4 regions of the Uliginosibacterium silvisoli genome follow, and region 3 is predicted to be linked to each of the others. Evidence: predicted binding sites of a transcription regulator. Region 3 holds the regulator's gene; each other region holds the start of a gene.
The links. The regulator FliA, encoded in region 3, starts transcription of late flagellar genes. The targets are predictions, from matches to a motif close to CTAAAGTTNNNNNNNNNNNNGCCGNTA.
Positions count from the first base shown of each region.

Region 1 (2,201 bases), 410 kb from region 3:
CGGCCAACTCGCCGAAGCCATCTCCTGTTGCGGGACCGAACAGCTCACTGCCGTCGTCGATCTTGCCGTTGCCATTGCGATCCAGAGCGAGGAAGAAGCTGCCCTGGCCGAGCTTCGCAATCATGTCCGGCGCCGTGTCGGGGTTGGCGTCAAGATCGAAGGCGAGACGTTCTGAGAGCAGGCTGGTTGGGCCGCCTTGCAGGTTGAGAACGAGCGGGTCCTTGCGCCTCACATTGCCTGCATCCACGGTCGTCAGGCTCTCGCTGCGGGCGAAGCGCGCCATTTCCAGATCGAGGTCGAAACTGATTTCGCGTCCATCGGCGGTTTTCACATTGCCGCTAGCCTGGAAGCGGGTGGCCTGGGCTTCTTCGCGCACTTCGCGGCGCTCGAAGTGCAGCGACCATTCCGGTTGTGGAGGGGCGCCAGCACCTGATGTCGGTGCGTCCTCCGTCTGTGCCGGGCCCGCATCCGCTGACGCGCCTAGTTCTGAGACGTCGAAGAGCTTGATCTTGTGGCCAGTGAGTTGCTCGACGAGGCTGATAAGAACCTGAAGCCGGGCATCCATTGCGTTCTGTTTGTCTGTTTCCGGGGTGACTTCGCTGGAGCTTTGCGCGGCGGCAAGCGTGTCCCGCGCAGCATCACTGATGATGACCTGACTGGTTTCCGCTGTGGGTGGACTGGCCTGGGCAGCCTGGAAACTGAACTGCAGACTCTCTTCGACGTAGTGGCGGACATAGCTGGCCGATTGGCCCTGCAGGTTGAGACTGGACTGTGAAATACGCATGTAAACCTCCATTGGCCGACGCGGAACGCACCCCGGCCAGCAACAAGAATCATGCGATTCATACCGGCATCCGATGACCGGTCTTGAATGCCAGACAGGGGTTTGGACTCCTTCACAGCGGTCCCTTTACCGCTTGTCAGGTGCGCCGTGATGCATTCCGCAGGGATCAGTGATGACCCTAAAGTTTCCACGGAGCGGGTCGAAAACCACTTATCGCCGCCATAACCTTGATAGCTCCTGGAGGACTGACGTGAGCCGAGGCAGTGTTTATGGAATTAGTCGTGTAGATAACGAGGTCAGTCGGACGCATGGATGGCTTGTAACCATTCAGCGCCGCGGCGTTATCCACCGCAAGCATTTTTCGGACGGCGTGCATGGTGGTAAGCAGAAATCCTTCGCAGCGGCGAAGGGCTACCGCGACGAAGTCATCACCAATCACCCGCCGTTTTCGATGCGTGAGTATTCGAATATCGTCAAGAAGAACAACCGTTCGGGCGTTGTCGGCGTGTGCCGTTACTGCGCTTCGGAAACACGCGACTTGCCGGAAGACAAGCAGCGCTGGTTCTGGGTTGCTTCCTGGCCGCTTCCTGACGGGCGCCGCAAGCGCGTGAAGTTCTCCGTCAAGAAGTACGGTGAAGAAGGCGCCTTCAAGATGGCGCTGAAAGCCCGCAAGGATGCCCTGCGCGGACTGGATGGTGCTTTCGATCCGGGTGCTGTGCGTCGCAAACCGGTACGTCGTCGTACCGAGGCCGTGCACAAGCTCGCTGCCTGAGCAGGCACGACTGCAGATTGAGCCAGAGGGCTGCTTGTCCCGTGCGGGGACAGGCGGCCCTTTTTTATTTGCCTGCAACCACGTGCAGCGGTGTCCCGCGTAAACTTGCCGCATGAACGACGACCAGCTGCTGCGTTACTCCCGCCACATCTTGCTGCCCGAACTCGATATCGCGGGGCAGGAAGCCATCATCAAGAGCCGCGTGCTGATCATCGGCGCAGGCGGCCTCGGTTCGCCGGCCGCCATGTATCTCGCTTCCGCAGGCGTCGGCACCATCATCCTCGCTGACGGCGATACGGTCGATCTCACCAATCTGCAGCGCCAGATCATGCATCGCAACGACTCCGTTGGCCGCTTCAAGGCTGAATCGGGGCGAGACACGCTGAACCGGCTCAACCCCGAAACCGTAGCCGTGGCCTTGCCGCAGCGGCTCGATGCCGGTTTGCTGGAGGCGCATATCGCCGAGGCAGATGTGGTGCTGGATTGCACCGATAACTTCGCCACGCGGCATGCCATCAACCGCGCCTGCGTCAAATTTGCCAAGCCGCTGGTGTCAGGCGCTGCCGTGCGCTTCGATGGGCAGCTCAGCGTGTTCGACAAGCGCGATGCAAACAATCCTTGCTATCACTGCCTGTTTCCGGACGG
Region 1 is NZ_JAYXHS010000004.1:474,894-477,094, reverse strand. It holds gene VVD49_RS19970 (VCBS repeat-containing protein) at 1-784, opposite strand, end outside; gene VVD49_RS19965 (AP2 domain-containing protein) at 1,035-1,556, shown strand; gene VVD49_RS19960 (HesA/MoeB/ThiF family protein) at 1,669-2,201, shown strand, end outside.
Region 1: VVD49_RS19965 (AP2 domain-containing protein) is a predicted target of FliA. The motif match lies at 963-989, and genes of this name have one in related genera.

Region 2 (2,201 bases), on a different contig from region 3:
ACCTCATGTTGGCGCAGCAGATGCTGAGCGCAGATCGCGAAGTAGCCATGTTGAAACTCGGTGTCGGTGAAGACGTGGCTGACATGATCAGCAAGCTGTCGCCAGGCCAGATCCTGCGCATGGCGACCGGCGACATGCTGATCTGCCAGTTCCGCTTCGATGACACTCTCCTGCTGAACCTCCTGTCCAACCACGATCGCGACAATCAGGCTGCGCGCATCCACGCAACCATCCTGGCAGCAGCAACGCCAGTTGGCCACATCGCCTGAGGAGAATGACATGCGTATGAAAAGCCTCGTCCAGGATGCCCGCGAAACCCAGCTCGCTATGGAAATGATTGAGCTCGGTGCGCGCATGCAGATGCTCGAATCCGAAACCGGCCTGTCGCGTGAGCGCCTGCTCAAGCTGTACAAGGAAATCCGTCAGGAATCACCACCGAAGGGCATGCTGCCTTTCTCGACTGACTGGTTCATTCCATGGCAGCAGAACGTGCACGCATCTCTGTTCATGTCGTTCCGCGGCTTCATCACCAAGAACACCAAGCTCAGCGGCCTGGATGCAACGTTGAAGGCCTTCCGTATGTATCGTGACCACGTGGTCTCGAACGATCTGGATCAAGTGCTGAGCTTGACCCGTGCCTGGACGCTGGTGCGTTTCTTCGAGGCGAAGATGCTGCAACTGGCTTGCTGTACGAAATGCACGGGCGGTTTCGTGGCGCATGCATACGATCCTACCCAAGGCTATGTCTGCGGTCTGTGCCACATCCCGGCTCGCGCTGGCAAGGGCAAGCGTGCAACGGCTCGCGTGACCGACGATCTCAAGATTGCTGTCTGATGGTGACAATGCATCGAATGTAGTCTCTCTCCTGTCTGACCTCCTCCCTGCATTGCGGGGAGTTACGAACCGCCGGCTTGTCTGGCGGTTTTTTTGTCTACTGCTCCATCGTTGCAAGAGGCCGTCAGGTGTTCTGGTTTTCTTAAGTTTGCAGATGTGGTGCCGATACCCAACAGGGACAGGCAATATTTTCTCAGGCGCTGCATTCACTCGTTGCGGGATCAAAAAAGATGTTTTTGATAATTGGCTACGTCGTCATTCTCGCGGCAGCGTTGGGCACGTACTCGGTTCACGGCAGTCTTGCCTCGTTGTGGGTGCCTATGGAGTACATCGCCATCGTCGGTTTGACGATAGGGGGCTTCATTGCAGGCAACGGTCCGAAGGCGATCAAGGCGACGGTAGGGGCGCTGCCGAAAGTCTTCAAGGGCTCCGGCAAGAACAAGGCCCTCTATGTAGATGTGCTGGCCATGATGTTCGAGATCCTGGCCAAGGTCCGCAAGGAAGGCTTGATGTCGATCGAGAACGACATCGAGAACCCGGAAAGCAGTGCGATTCTGTCCAAGTACCCAAATTTCCTGCATGACCACCACGCGGTTGAGTTCCTCACCGACTATCTGCGCATGATGGTAGGCGGCAATCTCAATGCCTTTGAGCTCGAGAACCTGATGGATGTGGAAATCGAGACTCACCATCACGAGGCGCACCAGGCGCCGCACATCGTTGCCAAGGTGGGGGACGCGACACCTGCATTCGGTATCGTGGTTGCGGTGATGGGCGTGGTGAACGTGATGGGCTCGGTGGGCGAGCCTCCTGCAGTGCTTGGCAAGATGATTGGTGGCGCCTTGGTGGGTACCTTCCTCGGCATCTTGATCGCGTATGGATTTGTGGCGCCGGTTGCCAGCCAGCTTGAACAGATCGTGGAAGAGGACGGCAAGCTCTACCAGTGCATGAAGGTCGTGTTGCTTGCCAGCATGAATGGTTATGCGCCGCAGGTGGCCGTTGAATTCGGCCGTAAAGTGCTTTACTCAGGTGATCGCCCTGGCTTCAAGGAGCTGGAAGAAGAGATCAAGAGCCGCAAGGGCAAGTGATCCGGCTCTTCTTATCCTCAAGAATCACTGACTGCGGACCATGGCCGATAACAATCAGCAACCCATCGTTGTAAAACGCATCAAGAAGGGCGGCGGCGGTGCGCACGGCGGCGCGTGGAAAATTGCCTACGCCGACTTCGTGACGGCCATGATGGCTTTCTTCCTGTTGATGTGGTTGTTGGGTTCCACCACAAAGGGTGACCTCAAAGGTATTGCCGATTATTTCCAGAACCCCTTGCGGCTGTCCTTGAATGGCGGCCCGGGTACGGGGGCATCCGC
Region 2 is NZ_JAYXHS010000002.1:1,128,518-1,130,718, forward strand. It holds gene flhD (flagellar transcriptional regulator FlhD) at 1-269, shown strand, start outside; gene flhC (flagellar transcriptional regulator FlhC) at 280-834, shown strand; gene motA (flagellar motor stator protein MotA) at 1,065-1,922, shown strand; gene motB (flagellar motor protein MotB) at 1,963-2,201, shown strand, end outside.
Region 2: motA (flagellar motor stator protein MotA) is a predicted target of FliA. The motif match lies at 976-1,002, and genes of this name have one in related genera.

Region 3 (2,201 bases):
CGCAGGAGCGCGCCATTACCCAGGCCTACGCAGCCCTCAAGAGACTGGTGCGCGGTGCCGATACTCTTGCAGTTGGCGTTTGCGTCGTAAGTGCCGATGAGGCTGCCACGCGGCTGCTTATCTCCCGTTTTACGCAACTGGCTGAATCTCAACTGGGTATCGAGGTCCAAGCCGTCAGCAGCCTTGGCGAAGCACTGTGCCTCGCCGGTAGCCACGGCAAGGAGCTGGGTGGTCATGCAGGTCACAGTTTTGCCGAGAAGCTACTGGGCCGCGCACGCAGCGCGACGACGACCGCCATCATGGGCTTCAGCCGTGGTCCGGCAATGGCGTGGTAACGACGCAGGGCGTGAGCGCTTCCGCTAGGCCCGAATAGGGCACGAACACAGGTCTTTTTCCGCAAGGCAGCTTGCGAGGGGCCGGAGCACAATGAATTCACCGTGCTGGGGCACAACCGGCTTCACGGCAGGGCGCACATCAGGGAGTGGCATTTGCTGCTGATGTGTCAACTAATTCCGACTGAGTCTGATTGAGAGAGCGGCATGTACAACGCAGCGGGAACCCTGGACAAAGACCAGCTTGTGGCGCGCTACGCGCCCCTGGTCAAACGAATTGCCTACCACCTCATGGCCAAGCTTCCGGCCAGCGTGCAGGTGGAGGACATCATTCAGAACGGCATGATCGGTCTGCTGGATGCCATCAGTCGCTACGAGGAAGGTCTTGGCGCGCAATTCGAGACCTACGCCGTGCAGCGCATCCGTGGTGCCATGCTGGACGGCTTGCGTGAGAACGACTGGCTGCCACGCAGCCTGCGCCGCGAAATGCGCCGTATCGAAACGGCTGTTCACAGCCTTGAACAGCAGCATGGCCGTCAGCCCACCGAGCGCGAACTTGCCGAAACCCTGGGCATGACGCTCGCCGACTACCAGAAGATGTTGCAGGAAGCGCGCGGCTACCAGCTCGTGTACTTCGAGGACTTTGGCGACGAAGACGAAGACGACTACCTGGAGCGTCACATCGTGGGTGCAAGCGGTGACCCGCTTGATCTGCTGGAAGACGCCAGTATGCGCAGCGTGCTCATCAAGGCCATCGAAGATCTGCCCGATCGCGAGAAGATGGTGATGGGCCTGTACTACGAAGAAGATCTCAATTTGCGCGAAATCGGTGAGGTGCTGGGTGTTTCCGAGTCGCGTGTCTGTCAGCTGCACAGCCAGGCCATTGCCCGTCTGCGCTCGCGTATTGCCAGCGGCCGCGAGTCGTCCATGCAGGCGACCGGCGGGCGCCGCGCCAGCGCCGCATAGGCATCGCGTTCTTACTGTCGCGACGCTGCGGGTCTTAAACTGTCTTTCCGATATTTCCCTGCTGAACGGAACCAATGGACGTCATAAGCCTGGCGGGTCTGCTGCTTGCAATCGTGGCCATCGTGGGAGGGCAAGTCCTCGAAGGTGGGCACATTGCTTCGCTTATCCAGCCGACGGCTTTCATGATCGTGCTGGGCGGCACCATCGGTGCCGTGATGTTGCAGAGCCCGTGGCGAACCTTCGTGACGGGGCTGCGCATCTCCATGTGGGTATTCAAGCCACCGGTACCGCCATTGCACGAACTCATCGAGCAGATCGTGGGCTGGAGCAATATCGCTCGCCGCGAAGGGCTGCTGTCGCTTGAGAACAAGATGGAAGGCATGACCGATCCGTTCATGCGCAAGGGTGTGCAATTGCTCGTCGATGGTGTCGAACCCGAACACATCCGCGAAGTGATGGAAGTGGAAATCACGACTTGGGAGACCGAGATGAAACAGGCCTCCAAGATCTGGGACGCAGCGGGGGGCTACGCACCTACGGTCGGCATTCTCGGTGCCGTGATGGGGCTGATCCATGTCATGGAGAATCTTTCGGATCCGGCCAAGTTAGGTAGCGGCATTGCCGTTGCCTTTGTTGCGACGATCTATGGCGTTGGCTCAGCCAACCTGATCTTCCTGCCGGTAGCGAAGAAGATACAGGCGAACATCATGCGTCTCGTGGCCGTCAGGGAAATGCTTTTGGAAGGCATTGTGCGTATCGCCCATGGCGACAACCCGCGCATCATCGAGAGCCGTCTGCAGGGCTACATCATCTGACCCTGCCCGCGCAGGCACGGTCGTGCGCAGCGCGGGTTCCCGGATCAAGAACAGTCAGATCAGCGTTGGCATGGCCGCACGGGTTTCC
Region 3 is NZ_JAYXHS010000004.1:61,221-63,421, forward strand. It holds gene VVD49_RS18260 (MinD/ParA family ATP-binding protein) at 1-335, shown strand, start outside; gene VVD49_RS18265 (RNA polymerase sigma factor FliA) at 540-1,298, shown strand; gene VVD49_RS18270 (flagellar motor protein) at 1,373-2,113, shown strand; gene VVD49_RS18275 (SpoVR family protein) at 2,168-2,201, opposite strand, start outside.

Region 4 (2,201 bases), on a different contig from region 3:
TTGGAAACTTCGCGCACCTTGAACACATTGATACCGAAGATTTCGCTGGTACCCAGCGAGAACAACAGGATCTCCATGCGGTTGGAGCCGACCAGTTTCGTCCTGGCGTCGACTGTGTCCAGCAGATTGTCGTTAGCTCGTTCCATGTTCACCTCGCACCATCATTCTTCTCTCACACATATCCGCACATTCATTTCTGAAGATCGCTTAGCTGGCCTCTCATGCCGCCAGATTCACGCTCTCCGGCACCAGCATCGAACGCACGGCGTCGGCGAGTCGATGCGGTTCAAACTTCGGCACATACGCATCCACACCCACCGACTTGCCCAGCGTCTGGTTCGACATCGAGGACAGTGAGGAATGCATCAGCACGGGCACGCCATCAAAGCGTGGGTCAGACTTGATCTTCTTGGTCAGGATGTAGCCATCCATTTCCGGCATCTCGACGTCCGTGAGAACCAGGTGGACCATCTCCCAGACCTTGCGCCCGCTCAACTCGGCATGCGCCGCCATCTTCTCCAGCTCTTCCCACGCCGCGCGGCCATTCACGGCGCCCACACTGCGCAACCCGAGAGCGGTCAGCGTGCGCTCGATCTGGCGACGTGCGACCGACGAGTCATCGGCATAGAAGACGGTGAAGTCACGGCCGATCGATTCGATATCCTTGAAGGTGCTCTCTTCGTCGTACTGCGTCGTCTCCGACAGCACACGTTCGACGTCGAGCATCATGATCAGCTTGTCCTGCTCCAGCTCGGTCACGGCAGTCACGAGGCCGCCGAGGCGAGAAGTCATCATGTCTGGTGGCACACGCATCTGCGACCAGTCGAGACGCAGGATGGTGTCCACACCCTCGACGAGGAAGCCCTGCGTGTGGCCGTTGTATTCGGTAACGATCATGATTTCGCGCTTGCCATCGGGATCGATGCCGCAGTAACGCGACAGATCCACGACCGGCACCAGCTGGCCGCGCAGCGAAACCATGCCTTCGACGCCCTTCTGCATGTCGGGCGCGGCGGTGATCGGTGGCGTCTTCATGACTTCGCGCACCTTGAAGACGTTGATGCCGAAGCTTTCGCGACGGCCTGTGCGCGTATCCACGCCCAGCGTAAACAGCAAGATCTCAAGCTTGTTGGTTCCCGCAAGCCGCGTTCTGGCATCAATGTTCTTCAACAGCTCTGACATGACAATCTCCGTACCAAGGTTCGCTTGATGAGCCGCCGGTACTTGCAGGTACCTTACGAACATCATCAACCCAAGAGGTTTTACGGCTCCCGTTTTCCAAACTTGAGCGCTGCCGGGCCTGTAATCAGGCACTAATACGGCACAGACCGAGTAGCCGTCCGTGCAAAAAACGTAACAACTCAGGCCCGGAAACCGATCCTGAAGCCGCCCCAATGGCGGCCTTTCACATAAATAGGCGCTGAAATGTCGTGCAACACCTCGCCGGTATCGCGGCGGTAGGTCTGCACGAGATAAGCAAGTTCGTGGGCGCCGCAACGCCGCCCGACGGGATCGTCAAAAATCCGTTTCGTCCGGTTGCGCGCGGTGTCCAGCTTCACGTCGCCGGTCAGCGGCAGGCTGAAGCGCAGGTTGTGCGTCGGAAAATAACCGCGCAGATCCACTGCACCGGCAAACACGCATTCGGGGTGCTGGTCGAGCACCGGCTCCTGGATCGGCGGGAAGATCTCGTCCGTCAGCGTGTCGAAGCGGGTGCGATATTTCTGGGGCTGCGTTCCGTCGATCGGTACATATTGGTCGTCGAACAGGTCTTCGACACGGATGCGACCGGAATCCACCGCCCGCTCAAGCACGCCGCTGATGGCAGCCGCTGCGGCCGCCACGACTCCCGGCATGGCCGTATGCGTGCGCGAGGCCGCCTCGCCTGCCGCACCAAGCTGGAAGACCTTGGCGATCTGCTGCATGTTCTCGGCCTGCTGCGCCAGTTGCGAGCAATGCTCCTGCGTACGCTCAGCCAGCATCTGGTTGCTCTGCGCCGATCCGACGATGTCGCTTACATCGCTGGCAAGCGCATGTGCCTCGGCGACGCGTGCATTCATGGCCGACACAATGGACTCGACCCGCTCAAGCGTCTGCCGGGCGCCATCATTGATGGCCTGCAAGGAAGCTCCGGCCTCGCGCGCCCGCTCGGCGCCACCTCGCGCCTGCTTGCTGCCTGACTCGATGGTGACAATCGCCAGCCG
Region 4 is NZ_JAYXHS010000005.1:235,505-237,705, forward strand. It holds gene VVD49_RS21625 (chemotaxis protein) at 1-146, opposite strand, end outside; gene VVD49_RS21630 (chemotaxis protein) at 220-1,182, opposite strand; gene VVD49_RS21635 (methyl-accepting chemotaxis protein) at 1,362-2,201, opposite strand, start outside.
Region 4: VVD49_RS21630 (chemotaxis protein) is a predicted target of FliA. The motif match lies at 1,263-1,289, and genes of this name have one in related genera.